Linked DNA regions of Desulfomonile tiedjei DSM 6799. Each later gene encodes a partner of the first gene's protein in a complex. Links are inferred from orthologs where the notes say so. Each region holds a gene or a part of one and is shown in the gene's direction. Other genes may lie near its edges.

What was found.
Region 2: the proteins of xseB (region 1) and xseA are in contact, whole or in part, in a cryo-EM structure (PDB 8TXR), measured with the Escherichia coli proteins. The link is inferred for Desulfomonile tiedjei DSM 6799 from one-to-one orthologs.

Annotation. Positions count from the first base shown.
Region 1 is NC_018025.1:1,755,813-1,766,256, forward strand. Bases 2,405-5,319 are described here. They hold xseB (exodeoxyribonuclease VII small subunit), read left to right. Parts: upstream 2,405-3,695; coding sequence 3,696-3,944; downstream 3,945-5,319. Other genes in these bases: DESTI_RS28560 (OmpA family protein), read left to right, coding at 2,405-3,020; DESTI_RS07445 (hypothetical protein), read left to right, coding at 3,137-3,664; DESTI_RS07455 (polyprenyl synthetase family protein), read left to right, coding at 3,941-4,840; dxs (1-deoxy-D-xylulose-5-phosphate synthase), read left to right, coding at 4,863-5,319. In the rest of the region: DESTI_RS07430 (alpha/beta hydrolase), read right to left, coding at 1-725; DESTI_RS07435 (DUF2752 domain-containing protein), read right to left, coding at 793-1,275; more of DESTI_RS28560, read left to right, coding at 1,956-2,404; more of dxs, read left to right, coding at 5,320-6,782; DESTI_RS07465 (GAF domain-containing sensor histidine kinase), read left to right, coding at 6,817-8,382; DESTI_RS07470 (hypothetical protein), read right to left, coding at 8,550-8,798; DESTI_RS07475 (sigma-54-dependent transcriptional regulator), read right to left, coding at 8,877-10,271; DESTI_RS07480 (ATP-binding protein), read right to left, coding at 10,388-10,444. UniProt on the Escherichia coli protein: Bidirectionally degrades single-stranded DNA into large acid-insoluble oligonucleotides, which are then degraded further into small acid-soluble oligonucleotides.
Region 2 is NC_018025.1:1,527,063-1,537,445, reverse strand. What follows is about bases 3,174-6,027. They hold xseA (exodeoxyribonuclease VII large subunit), read left to right. Parts: upstream 3,174-3,786; coding sequence 3,787-5,268; downstream 5,269-6,027. Other genes in these bases: DESTI_RS06455 (inositol monophosphatase family protein), read left to right, coding at 5,265-6,027; DESTI_RS06465 (hypothetical protein), read right to left, coding at 3,174-3,680. In the rest of the region: DESTI_RS06485 (DsrE family protein), read right to left, coding at 1-99; DESTI_RS06480 (hypothetical protein), read left to right, coding at 486-827; DESTI_RS06475 (ATP--corrinoid adenosyltransferase), read right to left, coding at 816-1,268; DESTI_RS06470 (hypothetical protein), read left to right, coding at 1,442-2,785; more of DESTI_RS06465, read right to left, coding at 2,829-3,173; more of DESTI_RS06455, read left to right, coding at 6,028-6,077; DESTI_RS06450 (IS110 family RNA-guided transposase), read right to left, coding at 6,305-7,246; peptidoglycan editing factor PgeF, read right to left, coding at 7,721-8,443; DESTI_RS06440 (NYN domain-containing protein), read right to left, coding at 8,560-9,030; DESTI_RS06435 (hypothetical protein), read right to left, coding at 9,096-9,392; fusA (elongation factor G), read left to right, coding at 9,663-10,383. UniProt on the Escherichia coli protein: Bidirectionally degrades single-stranded DNA into large acid-insoluble oligonucleotides, which are then degraded further into small acid-soluble oligonucleotides.

The DNA of each region.
Region 1 (10,444 bases):
ATCTCGGGGTGTATATTCGGAGGATGGAAGAGTCCCAGGAGGCTTCTCCCAATGGAGTGGGATATTGGCAGCAGGACTCTGCCGAAGAACGGCAAAGGAGAAATGGGAAGCCATGCATACAGAGGTCTGATTGCCAAGAGAAGATCGATTGAACGATTGCGCATTCCGGAAAAATCCACCGGAGACCCCAATGTGACAACCGATTCGATCCGAGCAGACGGAGTCGCCGCAAGATGAGCCAGTATCAACATCCCTCCCATGCTGTGTCCCACCCAGTGCACTTTGGAAGCTCCGGTTTTCTCCAGTACGAAATCGATAATTGCCGGGACATCATTCTCCAGGTGATCGCAAAATTCCCAGTCGTAGGGAACGTCAGAAAAGAATACCTTCGGCCCTGCACTCATGCCTGAGCCTCTCAATTCGGCCGACCAGACGTCGAACCCCTGGTTCTTCAGGAAGACAGCAAGAGATGCTGTCCCGGGAAGATCGAAGGCATATCTGTTGGAACTCAGGCCGTGACACAATATAACCGGAAGAGCACCGGACTGCCGGACAGGTCGGTACCGATGGACACTGATCTTCCAGCCGTCTCTTGCTTCAAAGAAGAATGTTTCATCCTGTGATGACGGAGCAGAGTAGTACCAGTTCCACCAGTATCCGTTCGCTATGAGCAGGCCGACCAGGATGAGTATGGCAAAAACCGCAGTTAACAAGAATTCAACCATGCAAGCTCCAGGGGGAACGGCGAGGCGTTCCTTTGAATATGCGGATCACGTATCAAAATCGTTGCGATCAAGTCCCAACACTACCGTGAAACAGTCCGGCTGCCAGACGGTATACCCAGAAAACAAACAGTGCCGCCGCGGCAATCCAGATTACCACTCCGAGACGGTCGTGAATCCATTTCAATCGGCCCTTCACTTTGTCTTCCCGGAAATAAGCCCATATCCGGTACGGGATCTGCAATACGCACAGCATGAACAAAGCCGGTCCAACAGCATTGTATTCCATTGCAAGCCTGAACTGGCCGTGAGCCACTGCGACAAAGCTGCGAGTCAGGCCGCATCCCGGGCAAGAGACTCCCAGAATTTTGCGGCTCAAACAGCCGTCTGCGAGAGGTATGTGCAGGCCGATGACTGGCAGTCCAAAGGAGACGATGCCTTCCGGTTCGATGCGGCAGCAAAATGCAGCGACCAGAATGGCCAAAGCCATACACAGCAGAAGCAGATGCTCGTTTGCATGCGACCTGCGCTCTATGTTGGGTGCCGGAATCATGGAAAAAGCATCTCGTCTTGCAGTAAAGTTGTCAAGTAGTCTCCGCGGCTATTTGGCAGCAGAGGTGTCGGCTGTCTAAGACAATATACGAATTTTCAGTGAGGGGAACGGACCTGCAGAAACGGGTTCGTCCTTCCGAAATGAGAGATAGCTCGAATATCGCACAATGCCGATAACTCATCTTATAGCAGATGGCATAATTTCTGATTCTTTGAACATATTGCACCCTAAATGAACAGTAGGGGGCGGCGTCCCTGCCGACCCGAACCGGTTGATTTGTATTTGAAGAATGTGCCGGCACGGAGGCACGGCACCTACCAATTGCCGAAAAGTGCTTTTCTCAATTGGAGACTATCTTACACACTTGCCATATACTATTTTTGCATTTATTCATATAAGGCAACAAAGGCTGAAGTGTGTCCTGAGCGGAGTGATTAGACGGCTTTGCGTCGTCCGAAGCGAAGGATACCTCCAGCCTCTCAGATCATGAAAAAAGTCGACATCGGTTATTTCCGATTGTATTTGAGCATAAAGAAATCTCGAGAATAAAATAATCCGCTCTGTGCCAGCCCAAAGAATTAAGATTTCATCCTAATTTCTTGACAATATTCCCATCTTCTGCTAATTCCACCGCAATCGTGAGTCCCGAGATTTCAGGGACTCTCTCCTGGAGGATGCTCATGGCGCCATTTCTCAGGGATCGATTCCATCCGATAGGGATGGTTTTCACGGCCCTGATTCTTCTTTTTTCCGTTGTCGCGTACGCAGATGACTGCAAACGGGTCAAGAACATCCTCGTACTTTTCGATGCTTCCGGTTACATGAAGGAAAAAGACCGGTATCAGCAATTGCTGACGCAAATGGGTCTGTTTGAGAAAGGCATGCCGGTAACGGCTGACGGTTTTTTCAATGTAGGACTTCGCCACTACGGGCTCAAGGTGGGAATGGGGTGCGAGAACACGGAAAGCATTCTCGCCATTCAGCCATGGGATCCGGAACGATTCTTCAATGCGTTTCCCAGAACCGTTTCGTACGGCGTCAGCTCTCTTTCCGCCGGACTGCGTGGTGCCGCGGACGATGCTTCTCAAGCTGAAGGAAAAACTGCAATTTTGGTTATTGGCGGAGGTATCGAGTCCTGCAAAGCTGAGCCTGGGCGAATAGCCGAACAGATCATGAGGAACAATCCCGATCTGGAGATTTATACATTCCAGATTGGACAGGCGCAGGAAGGCTCTTTTTTCATGCGTCAGATTGCAGAAGTGGGAAAAGGGACTTACGTAAGGGTGGAAGAGTTCAATTCACCGGCATCATGGTATGGATGGATGAAGAAGAATTTAGTCATGCCATGCGCTTCCAATGTAGTTCCCCCCTCGGCAACTCCAACATTTGGATTCGCACCTGTTACCTTCGATCTCAACAGCGTGTCGGTGACGTCCAAAGATCCGGCAGCCTCAGCCGCAAATCAAGCTGCACTGCAGACAGTCGGTCAGTTGTTGAAGACGAATCCGCAATCGCGCCTGGTGCTCCATGGCTATTCCAATGGCCAAGGCAGCCCGGAAGTCAACCTCAAGCTTTCGCGGAAGCGTGCCGAAACTGTGGCAAAGTTCATCATATCACGATATGGGATAGCCTCTTCTCGCATCGGAATCGTGGCGCATGGTGCGGCTCAGGCGACTATGCCGCCTCCAGGTTTTTCCGGTGACAGAATGTCCCGGCGGGTGGAATTCGAAATATCTCAGCAGTAGAGATTCCTGAACATTTCGTGAAAATCGCTTCCAAAAAATCCGCGGAAATACTACATTATAGTTTGTAATCCAATATTGGGCGCTCGGACCGGGTACAGCCCATACAGGTAGCAGCTTTGGAGAGATTCGGGCGGATCTTCAGTTTCGTTCTTTTTAGTTTCTTGGTTTATTCCTCTTGCACATGGGCTCAGAGTCAGAGTGCGCCGGACGCGGAAAAACTGCTGAAGAACGGGCAGCTTCTTTCGGATAAAACTAATTACCTTGAAGCGCTGGATCTTCTGGACAAGGCTCGGGACATTTTGGAAGCGTCAGGGGCAGACAATTCTGCCTTGTTTGCCGATGTACTATTTGCCTCGGCCCAAACGAAAATACGAGCCCGGCTACACCAGGATTTTCCTGCGGATTACGTGAAGATGGCCCTTCAGGAGGTCCAGACCGCGAACCGGCTTAGAGAGACGTTGACGGGAGTGCTGCCGCAAAAGATGTCTGAAGGATATTTCCTGGAAGGGTACATTCACAAAAGATTTTTCATGCGGTACAGCGTGGCCCGGATATGCTTCGAAAGAGCATTGAAATTCGATTCCGGTAATGCTGCCGTGAAGAGAGAGTTGAGTGAGCTCCAGGTTTCGGATGACCAAAAATAGATCGACATGTACGGCATGTGCGGAAGCGGATATGAAGAAAACGATGGAAAGAGAAGAAGTAACAGAGAACTTTGACGATAACCTCGAGAGACTCAGATCGATTGTTGAGAAACTCGAGCACGGAGGACTGCCTCTCGATCAAAGTCTCAAGTTGTTTGAAGAAGGAATCGGCATTTCCAGGAAATGTATGGAAATACTGAATAATTCTGAAGGAAAAGTGGAAGAGTTGCTCGCCACTATGGAGAGAATACCGTTTGGCAGAGTGGAAGATAAAGAGTGACTGCCCCCAACATAAAAGAATACATGGAAGCAAGGCGTGATTTGGCTGAAAAGGCTCTTGACGCCATGCTGCCGCCTGAAGATAATGAGCCCGCTGTTTTGCACCAGGCTATGCGGTACAGTGTTTTTGCGGGCGGTAAGCGGATAAGGCCGGTGCTTGCCATGGCGGCCGCTGAAGTAGTAGGAGGCAGCGGAAAACAGGTTTTGCCTCTTGCAGTGGCATTGGAATGCATTCATACATACTCTCTGATCCATGACGACCTCCCTGCTATGGACAATGACGACCTGCGGCGGGGAAAGCCTACTGTCCACAAAGTATTTGGCGAAGCTGTAGCGATTCTTGCCGGAGACGCTCTCTTGACTTATGGCCTGGGTGTCCTGAGCCTTCCTGAAGTAAGCCGCACATACAGGGCCGAAAACCTGTTGGCAGCGATCCGGGAACTCGCTCTGGCAGCGGGTTCTACCCGACTCATTGCCGGGCAGGTCATGGACATTCTGTGTGAAGGCAAGGACGTAGATAAGCACATGGTCGAATATATCGTGCGAAATAAAACCGGCGCCTTGATCAGAGCTTCACTCGTCTGTGGGGCTACATTGGTTGACGGCGAACTGGAGCGGATTGAAGTATTGGGAAAATTCGGGGATCTTCTCGGTATGATATTTCAAATACGTGACGATCTTCTGGACATAGAGGGTGATCCGGTAAAGATGGGGAAAGCCGTTCAGAAAGACGGTGACAGAGGAAAGGCGACTCTTCCCAGGTTGTTGGGAGCAGAGCGCACTGAAGAAATTATGTACTCTCTCATACGCAATGCAGAGGACACTATAAGACCCCTCGGGGAAACAGCAAATCCGTTGGTCCAAATTACTCATTATATCGGTAAGAGGGTGAGCTGAGATTCAGATGAACGGAAACATTATGAACAAAAATGAATTGATCCTGGCTGGAATAGAATCTCCTGCGGATGTCCAGGACCTCTCTTTGGAAGCTCTGAAAACCTTGAGCGATGAGATCCGGGAGACGATCATCCGAACAGTAGCCCAAAGAGGCGGGCATTTGGCTTCAAGCCTTGGGGTTGTCGAGTTGACTGTAGCTCTTCTGAAAATATTCTCACCCCCCAAGGATCGCATAGTGTTTGACGTCGGTCACCAGGCGTATGCGTACAAGATCCTCACCGGGAGACGCGATGCATTCTCAACGTTACGCACCAAGGGCGGGATTTCCGGATTCCCGAAACGGGAAGAAAGCCCGTACGACTTCTTTGACGTGGGACACGCGGGTAACGCAATCAGTGTCGCGGCAGGACTCGCCCAGGCACGATGTTTCAATGGAGACGACCACAAGGTCATCGCTGTTGTGGGCGACGGTTCTTTGACCTGTGGTGTGTCGTACGAAGGTCTGAACCAGGCAGGCGCTGCGGAAAAAGATCTTATCATCATCCTGAACGATAACGAAATGTCCATATCCCCGAATGTGGGCGCTATGGCTGCGTACCTCAACCGCATTATGACAGGCCAGATAGTCACCAGATTCAGGGCGGAAGTGAAAAACATTCTGAAAAACGTCATGGGAGAGCCCATATATAGCCTTGCAAAGCAGTTCGAGGACGCACTCAAGGGATTCATTACTCCGGGCAAGCTTTTTGAGGACCTCGGATTCAAATATGTCGGTCCCATTGACGGCCATCAGGTGAAACACCTTGTCGAAACCTTCAAAAATATAAAGAGATTTCGTGAGCCTGTCCTTGTGCACGCGATCACGTGCAAAGGCAAGGGATACTGTCAGGCGGAACAAAATCCAAGCAGATTTCACGGAGTAGGGCCGTTTGACATAGAAACGGGGAAAGTGCATTCACAGCCCAGGCCGCCTTCTTACACCACAGTATTCGGTAAGGCCCTGGTGAAGCTGGCAAGCAAAGACCCGAAGATTGTCGCTATCACTGCTGCAATGGAGTACGGAACCGGACTCGCAGAATTTGCTCGCCTTTTTCCCAGGCGTTTTTTCGATGTGGGAATAGCCGAGCAACACGGAATAGTGTTCGCGGCAGGGCTCGCCAGCGAAGGATATCATCCTGTTGTCGCGATCTACTCTACGTTCATTCAGCGAGGATACGATCACCTTATCCATGACGTTTGTATGCAGAATTTTCCTGTTGTCTTCGCCATGGACCGGGCGGGGATAGTGGGAGAGGACGGACCGACTCATCATGGAGCATTCGATATCGCGTTTGCGCGGAGCATTCCGAATCTTACTGTCATGGCTCCTGCAGATGAAGATCAGTTGTCTGACATGCTGGCCACAGCATTGACCCTGAACAGCCCTGTTTCCATACGGTACGCCCGAGCCGACGGACTGGGAGTCCCTATCAAGAAGGAACCGGAACTGATTCCCGTCGGCAAGGGACGGATGATGACAGAAGGTGAGGACCTCCTGATAATCGCGATCGGATCGATGGTCGATCCAGCCGTGCAAGCAGCAGACCTTCTTGCCAAGAAAGGCATATCCGCCGGAGTCCTGGATGCGCGGTTTATCAAGCCGCTGGATGAAGATCTCATCCTGGAGAAATCCAGAGCGGCAGGAAAAGTACTGGTGGTGGAAGAAGGAATCCTGGCAGGAGGATTCGGCAGCGCAATTCTGGAGCTTTTTTCCGACAAAGGGTTGGGGGGGGGCAGCGCCGTGCGCATGGGTATTTCCGATGCTTTTGTGGAACACGGCACAAGAGCCGAACTTCTGGCCGATCTCGGGTTAACGCCGGAAGGCATTTCAGCACAAGCCGTATCCATGTTGAAAGATCGACCTGAATCGAAACTGAGACGATTCTCATCAATCAGACTCTAGCTCATATATCGTCTGTTAATCGGGGCGTCCTGAAATGACAAACGAGCTGCGTGAAGAGCAGCATACCCTGAAAGAGTGCCCGAACACCGCTACCACGCCTGAATCCGGCCTCGATTCCGCAAAAATGATGCTTTTGTTCAATGCTGCAAAGGCATTGGCTTCCACCACGAATGTCGATCAGCTTCTCGATGTCATCGTCAGTGAAGTCCAAATGGTGCTTAATTGCGAAGGGGCGGGAGTGTTGCTGTACGATGCCGAACGCGATGACTTTTACTGGAGAAAAGTTCAAGATCGCGAGAGCTTCTTTGCGTCGGCCCGCGAGGAAATCCGTATACCCAAAGATCAGGGGGTCTGCGGTTGGGTGTTTCGGACCGGAGAACCGGCACTGGTGCAAGATGCAGTTACCGACCCCCGCATTTACCGGCCGGTTGAAGATAAATCCGGTTTCACCACGCGCAACATGGTATGCGTTCCGCTCCAGGTTTTGGACAAACGTTTGGGAGTGCTGTATGCGCTGAATAAAGAGGGCTCCTTTTCCGATTCAGATGTGGACATTCTGACTGCGCTCTCGGGAAACGTAGCCCTTGCCCTGGAGAACGCGGCCAATTTCGAGAGCCTCATGAATTCCAACAAAGAACTGGAAAGGCTCAACAGAGTAAAGAACAAGATACTGAATCATCTGTCACACGAACTGAAAACACCCCTGGCTATTGTGGAGGCTTCTCTCCGGATTATGCAGAATCGCCTGGAAGAGGCAGGAGCAGATATCGGAAAGCTTCCCTTCGGCCGCATTTCCCGAAGTCTCACGAGACTGAAAACCATAGAAAAGCAAGTGGCGCATATCGTGGAAGATAAGATCTATCTCGAAAGAGAAGCGATTCTGAGCTTTCTCGACAATCTTCCCGATCTGCTCGAGGTGGAACAGGAGCAAGAACCATCAATGGAACAAGCTCTTGAGTTTCTCAAACAAAAGATCAAAGAGCAATTTCCCGACAAGATACAGGAAACAGAAGGAATAACGGTCCGCTCGGCTTTTCGGGCAGTAGAGTTGCGGCTCAATCAAATGCTTGGGGAAAGGCAGTTGGACATACGTTTCCTTGAACCCGATCGGGCAACCCTGAGGATACAACCTCAGATCATGGTATCCGTGCTGGGCGGGTTAATTCGCAACGCCGTGGAAAACACCCCGGATTATGGAAGAATCATTGTTTCAGGGGAAAATGTTCCCTCAGGGTACAGAATTACTATTCGCGATTACGGAGTAGGCATTCCGGAGAGCGAGCAGCCCAATATCTTTGAAGGATTTTATCCCGTCCAGGAAATCGATCTCTACAGTTCAGGCCGAAGGTATGATTTCAATGCCGGAGGGACAGGAACGGATCTCTTGAAGATAAAGATCTTCTCTGCACGATTCGGTTTCAAGGTGGGCTTCAGCAGTTTCCGTTGCCCGCATCTTCCCACGACTCGGGATATCTGTCCCGGCAGCGTCCTCCGTTGTCCTCATTGTAACAGTATTGAAGATTGCATGGAAAAGGGGGGGACGGAATTTTTCATTGATATACCTTCTCAGTTAATTGAGAACGAACAGACCTCCGCGTGAGGATTTTCCACTTATACCAAAGTGCCTTCATAGAGGGAATTTGAGAAATCTGTTATTTGCCGGTCCCGGCAAATCTCCTTCGCTACGAACGGCACCGCCTGACTTCGCTTCGGAGACATGCCGGGACCGGATTTACCAGATGTTACGTCTTTGAACGCACATTGGTATTATTCGGCACTTTCGTACGATCGTAACTCACGAGCAAGGCTCTTGAGCTGGCTGTCCAATTTAAAGAATGACTCCATCATCAAATCATGAATGACAACGAGCCGGTTCTGGGTACTGTCGGCTTTTCTCAGGCTATCATCAATTTTTTCCTGTAACGAAAGCAATTCAGGATGATCCTGCAAAAATCGATCTCTTTCCAGCAATGCTTTTGCATGCTCATCCGATTTAACTGTACTTAAATGAGACATGACGCACCTTTACTAATTACTTCGTTCCCCCCTATATAAATGTTAATGCACGGAAGTCCGCGAATCTATAGCATCGGATCAATCACCGGAATCTGATGATTGTAGATCCAAATCATATTCTTTCAATTTGTGCTGGAGTGTGCGGCGGGTAATTCCGAGAACCCGTGCAGCGCGAGTCCGGTTGCCGTCATTGTCCTCCAAAGTTTTCATAATAAGTTCTTTTTCCATTTCCTTTATTGTCATGCCCGGACGGATACCTTCTCTCACCTGTTCGGAAAGAGGATCGCCTGCAGATCCTCTGATGGATTCGGGAAGTTCCGCGAAAGGAACATAATCGTCCTTGGAAAGGATGACTGCTCGCTCGACAATATTTTCCAGCTCACGGATGTTTCCGGGCCAGGAATATCGCATCATGGCATCGAGAGCTCGCGGATGAAATCCGAGCAGATTGCGATTGTTCTTCTCGTTATAGAGCTTAAGAAAATGTTCAATCAGCAACGGAATATCCTCGCGGCGTTCTCGAAGCGGAGGAAGATTTATAGGGACGACGTTCAGTCGATAAAACAGATCCTCTCGAAAGTTTCCTTTTTTCACTTCTTCTTTCAAAATTCTGTTCGAAGCGGTCACTATGCGAATATCCACTTTGACCGTGCGGGTAGATCCAAGAGGTTCGAATTCGCGTTCCTGCAAGACTCGCAGCAATTTCGATTGAGTAGCAAGAGTCATCTCCCCTATTTCGTCGAGGAAAATAGTGCCGCCGTCTGCAAGTTCGAATCTTCCAGGCCTGCGTCCGACTGCCCCTGTGAACGCACCCTTTTCGTGACCGAAAAGCTCGCTTTCGAGAAGTGTTTCCGGCAAAGCCGCACAATTGACTTTGATAAAACGTTTTTCAGCCCGGGCAGAGCCCTGGTGAAGGGCATTTGCTATAAGCTCTTTACCAGTTCCGGATTCTCCCAGAACGAGCACCGTTGCCTCTGTCGGAGCCACCATGGCAACAGTTTCAAGGACCGCTTTCATTCTTTGGGATCGCCCCACAATTCGAGACGCATCGAAGAGATTTTCAATACGCCGCCGCTGAAGAATGTTGTCCTCTTTGAGGCGCCAGAATTCCAGCGACTGATGGACTTTTATCTTGAGCTCCTCAATATCGAGCGGTTTTGTGAGGTAATCGTGGGCTCCTGCCTGCAACGCTTCGACAGCAGTTTCCACCGATGCGTAAGCGGTTATAATGATGACCGGGATTCCAGGTGATATATTCTTGATCTCTTTAAGCGCCTCAATCCCGTCCATGCTGGACATTCGATTATCCATCAGGATCAGATCGAAAAATTCTTCAGAGACCCTCTTTATTGCGCTTGTGCCATCATCGGCTTCAAAGACCTGGTAGCCTTCAAGAGACAAATTGGCGTTCAGCATTTTTCTTTGGGACGGTTCGTCGTCCACCACAAGGATTTTAGCCTTGAGAACTGTCATATCATTACCCGTTTCGGAGAACTTTACAGCAACGAATCCATTCTTCCGGATATTCCCGGCCTGACCGAGGCTGATATTTTATCACATATGAATGAAATAGGGTTTGCGAGCGAGCATCAGTTCTGAGACGCAGCAACAGTTATGCCGGTATCTGCAGTTATCTGTTCGACTTC
Region 2 (10,383 bases), 230 kb from region 1 along the record:
GTCAGACACCTCGTCCAAAATGTTACGAATGGATGTCAGTATCATATCCAACCGTCCCGGTTTATTTGAATCGATGTGGAACACAACTTTCGGTTTCATGAGGATTGTCCTTTCATAGGTTCAAGAGGCAGCCGACAATATAACCAAACACTTCCGGAATCATTGCGTCCAACAGGAAAATATGCATCGATCGCAATGCAAGATATCGTTCTCTGCCTATTGATTCGGACTCCGATGCGGGGTTCCGGTTTCCTCTACTTTCCTTGATACGGAACAAAATCGTGCAACGCTATCTTCATTCCTAGTCGTCGGTTTTCAGCGAGTTCCTACCAAAATGTAGCAAAAAAGACGATCCTCAACCTATTGTTCGTCAAGGCATGGCGCTGATTTGGCTTTTCTTGCATCGCATGGTATGGTTATTGCGTATTTCTTTGATGACGATTCAGGTCTGCCCGAAGCAGATCGTATAAAAAAAGGTTTTTTCAATGAGAAGGGAACATATTGTTACAAAACTCGTCGAGTCCGGGTACAGGTTTTTTTCCCGGCCCTTTACGGGATCGGTTCTAACTGCCGAGGCCTGGGCGAGTAATTTGAAAAATAAGAAACTCGTAATCTTCCTGTATAGGCATGATACCGACGAACTGATCGATTTGTACGATCTTCCGCAAGAGGAAGAAAACAGGCCGGAAATTGAGGCATTCCTGGACGATTTTCAGGAGCGTGTTTTCAGGCCCGTTTGCGATACATTGCCGGATGGCTGTACCTCCCCGAAGCACAAACCGGGTTCCAGATCTGACCGCGGGTTAGTAGAAAAGTCATCCCTTTAGCGTGCGCATTTCTGTGATCATGTCCGATTCTTCCAGAACCGCCTGCCCTGGGTCCGAATCGGCAATGATCACATGAAGTGACGCGGGTCGCTTTCTGAGCATTTCCACAAGCTGGTCTGTGGTAATGGCATTCTTCTTCACCAGAATGCTGATGTTCTGTAAAATGACCATCCCATAATGATCTGAAGTAATTGATTTTGTCGCAGTTTCCCATTCTTCTCGTAAAGTGTCCGGGGTCTCGTCTTTACTGAGTTCATAGATATGGACAGAATCTTTTAATGGGACGGTAAATTTTTCCATGCATCTACGCCAGTCAGCCGGCAAAGTAGTTATTATTCCTATTTTAAGATGACGCCCCATGGCTCTTAAGACCTGCCCCATGGCAGGAAGAACGCTATTGGCAGCGTCACCCACGGTTACCAGAATCAAACCAGTTTCCATTTTTGGTGGTGCTCCAGGAAATTACGAACGGAAATACTAAAAAATCGTGACATAAAAAAACGGTCTGCGCAATAGGATCTTCACTCCTCAAATATTATGCACGGTCAATTCAAAAATTGACAACACACCGCAATACGGCATACTTATCGAATTCCCGCGTGTCTGGATACTGCATGATTCAAATGCGACATTTTATGAGAGAGTTTACCGCAGCGTTTCTCGCCGGTTTTGCGATAATTATCGGGCTTACGATGCTGGCAGGGTTTGCCGCATCACATGTTTCTCCTGAAACAGTATCCCTGCTGAAATCCTGGTCAGAACAAAATCCTGCGCAACGATTTGACGACTGGATGGACGGGATCGTCGTCGCGAACATTTTGTATTCAGCAATGTGTCCGAGGCATTCACTCTGGACCTATTTTCTCCCTGCCAATGCACCTCCTGCCGGTTTCGACCTCCTCAAGCATGTGCTCACACCACAGAACAACCAGGCTCTTGTGAAAGCATTGGAAACTCGTCAAGGAGAATTGCTTCACAGATATTGGACCGGACATATAGTGCTCACGGCTATTGCACTGTACGTGTACATCGACCCGGCTATTGCGTCCAAAGCTGCGATGGGGGCTGTGCTTCTGTCGTTCTTCTTCTTTGCCTTCGTGTGGACTAAAAGGCTGAGCACCATGGGAGGCCTGGTTTTCGGTTTGCTGCTCTTGGGGTCCGGCGTCATCTACATGGAAAGTTTTCACACCCACACATGGGGACTGGCTGTGGCGGGTTTGACTGCAGCGTACACGGGTTTGCGCCTCGAAAGGGGCAAATCGTTCGTTGCGCCCGCTGTCCTGGGAGGCATATTTGCGAACTGGGTGGGGTACGATTACGTGTTTCCCACTCTTGCATTCAGCTTGCTCTTTTTTCTACAGCGTGAAGAGCGGGAATTGCGGATTCACGATATGGCTGCGCCATTCAAATTTGCGGTCCTGTTCCTGGCGATTACCGCGCTCATGATGGTGCTTCGCGTTCCGATCGCGTACCTTTTCGAACAGGTCGATCCTTCTTTGTTTGTGGGACAGCTTACGGATCGGCTCGCATATAGACTGCAGGGAGACATCCTGCCCCAGGAACTTGCATCGGGCATGGAATTAACCCGGAGTTCCGCGATCCTGAGCGCCCTACCTGCAGTGGATGCATACCTTTTCAATCTTGGAGGCCGGTTCATGCCGCTGCCGCAATCCCTTACCGGATATGCTGCATTTCAGATGCTTCCTATCGTAATTCTGTCCGGAATCCTGATCATGCGAAACCGCAGCGATCAGTTGAAGGCATTGAGACCCGTTGCCATAGTCGCAGTTTCGGCGCTCCTGTTTCACCTGCTTCTGCTGGTTCTGGTGAACCATGCCTGCGTCCATCCGTGGATGCATGCGCGTTACATGGTGTTTTCGATGGTGGTTTCTTCTGCAGTTGCTGCAGGCGCAGCATGGGATGTGATTGCGAAACACATCTCTCAGGAGAAGATCTGAAGATTCGACCACAGAGTGAATCGAAAACCTGAAACGATCTCAGTTAAAAGAGTAACGTAAAATCCACACCGACAGTAACAATACTATCTGCAACGGACAGCACCCGAACCCCTGTGGGAACATCATTTATAGTCCCTGAAACGTCCCCGCGCAATTCTTGATGCAAGTATCGAGCATGCAGTCCGCACCAGATGTTCTGTGTGACGGCTACATTACCTTCCATCTGAAATTCCAGCAGTCCACCCTGACTGAGCTCCCCTGAATAGTCAATAATTTGACCACGTTCCTGAAGGCTATTGGAAACTCTCCTGGTCATGAAGGGGGAGCCGAGCACTTCGAATCTGGCTTTCCACCAGGGAAAAAACATGGAGGTCTGTAGTCCCAGGAAAGGTATTTGCGAAGCAAATTCGTCTCGTGATCTGCCTTCCGAATTCACCGCTTCACCGCGATGTCGCCATGTCTCTTGTCTGTATCCGGCCACAATGCTGTACCGATAACCACCGCCGGTCCAGAGATGATAGAGACCTGCAAATTCCCAGGAACCAAGATCCGGTTCGACCTGCCATCGGACAAAATCCGTCAAACCCGTATAATTCGGGTCCCGCATCATACTGCCGCTACGTTCGAAAATGCTGATTGCGCCTGCAAAACGGCCCGATATCAAAGGCGACGGCGATAATTCTACCGTTCCTGCCAGCAAAGGAACACGTATGTTGAAATCCCCTCGGATCGAAGTAGCCCCCGAGTAAGAGAACGATTGCGTTCCGAAAAGGAATTCGATCCGGAATGAAGAATCCAGAACACCGGGTTGCGACAACACCTCAGCCTGGCTGTTTCCCATACACAGTGTCAGGACAGAAAATACCAACAACGATACGACAGCAAATCTCCTCACAATACTATCCCCAACAAATATAAAATTCACACTTGTCCACGCATTATAATCTCAGTGTCAAACAAAAGGGAACTGAAATTTCCGCGAAGGACGAGAACTTCCGGACATGATTGAAATTGCTCCGTCCTCCGGCTACAATCCCCTTTCACTCCAGTATGAATTGGAAGCGAGTAGCGCCACTATGGATCTCCCCGGACGAAAAGTACTCACCGTTTCTGCATTTACCGAACAAATTCGCAGCACGCTCGAGTCGAAGTTTCAGTCTGTCTGGGTTCGCGGGGAAATCTCCAATTACAGACCCGCACCTTCAGGCCACCTGTATTTCACGCTCAAGGATGAAACAGCTCAGATACGTTGTGTGATGTTCAAGATTCAGAGTCGTTTTTTGAAGTTCCGGCTTCATGACGGACTCCAGGTTATCGTGTGGGGCAAATTATCGGTATACGGGGCCAGAGGTGAATATCAGCTCATTCTCGATACCATGGAACCCGCAGGTCTCGGCGGCCTCATGCTCGCGTTCGAGCAGCTCCGGGAAAGATTAACTGCAGAAGGTCTGTTCGATCCATCCAGGAAGAGAAAGCTCCCGGCATTTCCGAAAACCATAGGACTGGTCACTTCATCCAAAGGGGCAGCGGTCAGTGATGTGATTCGCATTCTGAGGAGACGCTTTCCCGCCGTTCACATACTTGTCAGTCCTTCTGCCGTCCAGGGAGACCGAGCGCCGGTCGAAATCAGCGCTGCCATAAATCGATTATGCCAGGCATCCGGAGTCGACGTGATCATTGTCGGGAGAGGCGGAGGTGCCATGGAAGACCTCTGGGCCTTCAACGACGAGCGCGTTGTTCGAGCGGTCGCCGCCTGCCCTATTCCTATCGTGAGCGCTGTCGGTCATGAAACGGATGTAACCCTTTCCGATTTCGCTGCAGATGTGCGAGCTTCGACTCCGTCTGCTGCAGCGGAAATAGTCCTCCCTGACCGGCGCGATCTCCGGGAAAATCTTACGCATATCGTCGCAAGGCTCACTCATTCCATAAGAAACGTTATCCGGAGAAACACCGGAGCAGTGGAAGAGCAACTCAAGAGACTCTTTAATCCGAAACGTCAGATTCAGGAAAAACGCCTCGCTCTGGATGACATGATCGTCAGGATGACTCGCGCCGTCAAACGGAGAATCGGTGATTCCGCACGTGAGACCGAACTCTTCACGCAAAGACTGAAGCCCGGACGGCTGTTCAAACAGATTGAAATCGGCCGAGAGCAATGCAAGTCCCTGGTGAATCGATTGCATCGGGAAATGTCCGGATACACGGCTGATAGACGGGCGGCACTCTTGAGTCTCACCGCTCGTCTGGACGCTCTCAGTCCCTTGTCGGTTCTGTCCCGCGGTTACTCCATAACACTGAGGCAGGAGACCTATGAGGTCATACAGGATTCGAATACAGTGGAAGTTGGAGATATGATTCACGTCAGGTTGCACAAGGGCGGGCTGATCTGTCGTGTTCTGAACAAGATGGAAGAAACGAATAACCGAATCGCTGGCAGATCATCCGTTGATAGTGATGAAGAAGAGAATAGGAACACTGAATGAAAACCATACATGACGCTAAGGAACATCTCCGTTTCGTCGTGAATCTGGCAGAACAGGCTGGACGCATCGTAGCTTCTTATGCACGAGGAAGTTTTCAGGTAACAGGCAAAGGAACTCAGAAGGACACGATTGATATAGTCACGGATGCAGATCATGCATCTGAAGATTTTATCCTCGGGGAAATTAGAAAGCGGTTTCCGGAACACGATATCCTTACGGAAGAAACCATCACCGAAAAGAAGGGATCGGACTGGCTGTGGGTAGTAGATCCTCTGGATGGTACGGTAAATTTCTCTCATGGATATCCTGCATTCTGCGTGTCAATTGCACTCATGCAGAATGAAACGATTGTTCTGGGCGCGGTCTACGATCCTCTACGTCAGGAGACGTTTTCAGCAATTCGGGGACAAGGAGCTTTCATGAACGGCAATCGTATTCAGGTATCGACTGCCGAGACGCTCTCCAGAAGTCTTGTTGCGACCGGATTTCCGTACGATCGGGCATATTCACCGATAAACAATGTGGCCGAGTTCAATCAGATCGTTACCAAAGTGCAAGGAATGCGGCGAGGCGGTTCCGCGGCTTTGGACCTTTCATACGTTGCATGCGGAAGACTGGATGGTTTCTGGGAACTGAAACTCAAGCCATGGGATATGGCTGCAGGAATCTTGCTGGTCGAAGAGGCAGGAGGAATCATTACGGACCGGTACGGCAAGCCCACAAGCGTATACACCAACAACATCGTCGCGTCTAACAGCCGAATTCACCCGTTGCTCCTGGAACTTCTTGCCAAGAGTGAAAGCGCTTGAGATGCGCTCGAGAAGCATACTTAGTATCGTTTTGCATTCAAGATGCTAGCTGCACTGACCTGGCTCCGCAGGTCAGTGGCACCCCTGTGTCCGGGTCTATACCAGTTGCCAAAATTAGTGTCCGATTGAAGATTTAGGAATATTGGTGGGTGCCGGCCTCCGTGCCGGCACATCTTCAATATGATCAATATATCGATAGAATGGACCGGCAGCGACTGTGTTTCTTGTCAAGGAAAAACTACCTGGAAAGGCTGTTTTTTCTTGAGCATTGCGTTTAGGATGACGATCATCTTACGCATACAAGCCGTGATGGCAACCTTGAAAGGTTTTCCAGCCTCAATGAGGCGTTGATAGAAAGGCTTGATGACTACATTGGACGTTATGGCCGCGACTGCAGCCATATACAGGGTTGAGCGTACATCCGCCCGTCCACCCGAAATCTCGCGCTTGCCTTTCTTCTTTCCGCTGTCTTTGTTGAGAGGCGCCAGGCCGACGAGGCGACTGATTTCATGACGGCTGACATGTCCCAGTTCGGGCAGTTTTGCCATGAGCACTCTGGCAGTTATGGGGCCCACGCCTTTGAAGGTTCGGAGGAGTTCCTCTGTTTCACGCCACAGAGGCGATTTCCTGATAAGGTCATCGACATCTTTATCGATGTCTTCGATTTCCTTATCTAGGGCTGCTATGACCGTTTGAATGCTGCGCTGCACGCGATTGGAACGGGCTCGATGGAGGCGATTCTTTTCTGATGCACGCAAATCAACAAGCTGCTTTCGACGTGTTACGAGTTCCTTGATTTGCTTTTCGTCCTCCGTTGGCAGCGGCTTCGGTATGGGCCTAACCGTTTGGGCAAAGCGTGCCAGCACATAAGCATCGATGGCGTCTGTCTTGGCGAGTTTTCCGATGCCTTTAGCAAAGTCCCGCACCTGACCAGGGTTGACGACAGCGATCGGCAGGCCGGCGAGACCTAACTGGGCCGCAACGGTTATCTCGTAGCCTCCGGTGGCTTCCATCACGATTACCATGGGGGTCTCTGCGTGGAGGATCTCAATCAGCGAGTCGATGCCTTGAGTGTCATTCTTGACGGTGGTGTGCATGCCTTTTGGCAGCACATGCGCATCCAACTGATCTTTAGAGATATCTATGCCAACAAAAACTTCTTCATGCATGTGTAACATCCCACCCTTGTGGATACGGACTTCTCAACGAGTCCAGGCGACTGTTCGGGCTTTTTACACGAAGGCCTCCGGTGATCCAGCTGCCGGGCAGTCTCAGAGGACCAAGGGACGAACGATCTACCGGTGCCTCTGCCCGACTCCTGCAGAGAGTCTGACAGACGTGCATCCCCCCTCTATCAGGACTCTTATATCTTGGCAACCAAGAGTCCTATTTTTTGAAGTACCTCGTATCATTGATCCAGTATCAGCCCCTCCCCTCAGCTCGGTACCGGTTCCAGAGATTCAGTACTTCATGGACAGAAACATACAAGGGACGCCGGCCCCTACCAATCCTGTAATTCACACGAGGGATAAACGACAGAATTTTTGGCACTGACTATAAGTGTCAATCTTGGGAGCCACGGACCTGCCCTGTAGGTCCGTGGCTCCCCCTGAAGGAGTTCTTCCTGGATCATGCTTCTTTCATCAAATTCTGAATCCGGTCAGCGAGATTTGTCTGCCTGAAAGCGCGCCATCTCTCCGGTACGAAAAGAACAGATCCGGATTGCAGCAGGTGCAGAGATTCGCGTGGTGTATATTCTCTTCCCTCACACCTTTGCCTATAAGCTCGAATCGATTCACGAGAGCGAGATCGATTCTGCGTGAAGCAGTGTTTCCGTTATTCACCACCGTTATAAATCGTTCGGGGTCAGGAATACTCTCCCTGAAGGGATTCAGCACCTTGTCGTCCACCTCGTAACAGCACGGACCGATTGCAGGTCCCAGCGCGGCAACCATGTCTTCGGGTTTTGTGCCGAACTCTTTTGCCATACGGTCTACTACTTTGGGGAGTATTCGCATTACCGTGCCTCGCCAGCCCGCATGAACCGCTGAAGCTATCCCCCGGGATTTGTCCAGGAGCAAAACAGGCAGGCAATCGGCTGTCTTTACAGCTACGAAAACCCCTTTGATAGGAGTTATGAGAGCATCTGCAACAGGAGGTGTTTTCGGGATGGTTCGAATGATCTCGATATGATCGCCGTGAACCTGTTTGCAGGTTGCCATGTGCTTTGGTTCGATTTCCAAATCTTCCGTGAGACGATCAAAATTCGTTCGCACCGAATCAGATGTATCTCCCTGCCCTACCGAGAAGTTGAGAGAATCATATGGCGAAGATGAGACGCCGCCGCGACGAACCGAAAAAGCCATGAAAGCTTCAGGCCCGGAAAGGTCGGGGAGGGTAAATGCACGCTCGCTCGCTCTCAATGTGACGCTTCGATGTTTAGCGATCGATGATGCCGGGAGAATAGCCATATCGCACACAACTATGGTTTCTTGGTTTTTTCGAAAAAGTCCAACCACTCATCCACGTTGACCGGTTCCGGGCAGCAGGTGTCTCCCACGGTATCCGGCTGTTCGCTTGTTTCTCTGAGCATTGACCTGAACTGCCCCGCGGATATTACTCTTGTTCCCTGGCGGCGTGCAAACACTCCAAGTTCCTTGTCGGAAGAGACCAGGGTCATGTCTCTCTTGTAGGAGGATTTTCTGATAATATCTTTGATACGGCTGTCTGCATCGGAACCGGGCCGGGCGTAGAGGATTTTCACACTTTTGTACGATCTTCCTTCAGGAAAATCTTCTTCCGGAATGCCATCGAATACTACTCTTATCTTCACTCGTTTTGCGGCTACGAATCGGACCAGCTCATTGATCAACCGTTTTCGAGCAAACGACAAATCTTGATCCAGCGTTCCCGCCTGATCCATTACATTATTGCCATCAATGAGGTAAGACATCGTTCACGGGAAGGAAAAATATCCGAGTCGATCAATAGACTTCTTCAGGCCGCAGTGTAACCAGGTCAATCTCGCACAAATCCGAAGTAGATGAGCACTAAAGCAAAAGCTCCCATGATTCCTACAAATTTAATCAATTCCGATAAATTCGAGCTGTTTTCGGGATAGAAATAATGAATGATGGCCGCTCCACCCATGATGGCAGCCAAACCGACGGCAAAATACTTCATGCCGGTGAACAGGGTATAAAGGAAGATGACAATACACACTCCCATGAAAACAGGATGGAAGACAAGTTCCCCGGGAGTGCTGACTCCAAGAAATCGGTTTATCGCTTCAAAGAAGTTTGACATGGTTTCCATGATTCACCGCCACTCATTCTTGAATCCCTCAATACTGCCCGAAGTCTAGCATGAATCCTTCTCCGAGAGCAAATCAAAATGGCTGTAGCACTTGACAAGACTTGATGATCGCGCGAAAAAAAGAACATCCTTGAAGGTATCCCGGCCGGGTTCGCACTAAGGGCGGCGAAATCTCACCCGTCTCCAGGTACGAGACACACTTTCCAAAAACCTGGTCAATGTCCAATTTGCAAATGAGAGGCCGTTCCGAGGCGGCTAAATGGTGAAATCGTGGCTCAGAACGTCGCAAAAATCAGGAACATCGGAATCACCGCACATATAGATGCAGGGAAGACCACCCTCAGCGAGAGAATACTCTATTACACCAAGAAGATTCATAAAATAGGCGAAGTGGACGAAGGATCCGCTACCATGGATTACATGCCGCAAGAGCAGGAGCGCGGGATTACCATAACCTCCGCTGCCACCATGTTCTTGTGGAAAGGGTATGAAATCCACCTTATAGATACGCCCGGACACGTGGACTTCACCATTGAGGTGGAAAGATCGTTGCGAGTCCTGGATGGTGTGGTCGCTGTGCTTTGTGCAGTCGGCGGAGTACAGCCTCAGACAGAAACCGTGTGGCACCAAGCGGAGCGGTACAAAGTTCCACGGATCGTCTTTGTTAACAAGCTGGATAGAATAGGTGCAGATTTCAACCGAGCAATAAGCATGATGCGCGAGCGATTGGGCGCTAATCCGGTGCCGGTTCAAATACCGATGTTCCGGGGCGATGAATTTCTCGGGGTGATCGATCTTATCCGGATGAAGAGTATCGTCTGGGACCAGTCAACTCTTGGCGATGAGTTCAGCTTTGATGACATTCCGGACGAATTTCTCGAGGAAGCGCTGGCAGCTCGAAAAACCATGCTTGAATCGGCAGCGGAAATGGATGAAGAGCTGCTGGAACATTATCTTGAAAATGAAGATTTGGACGAAAAGCAGATCATCC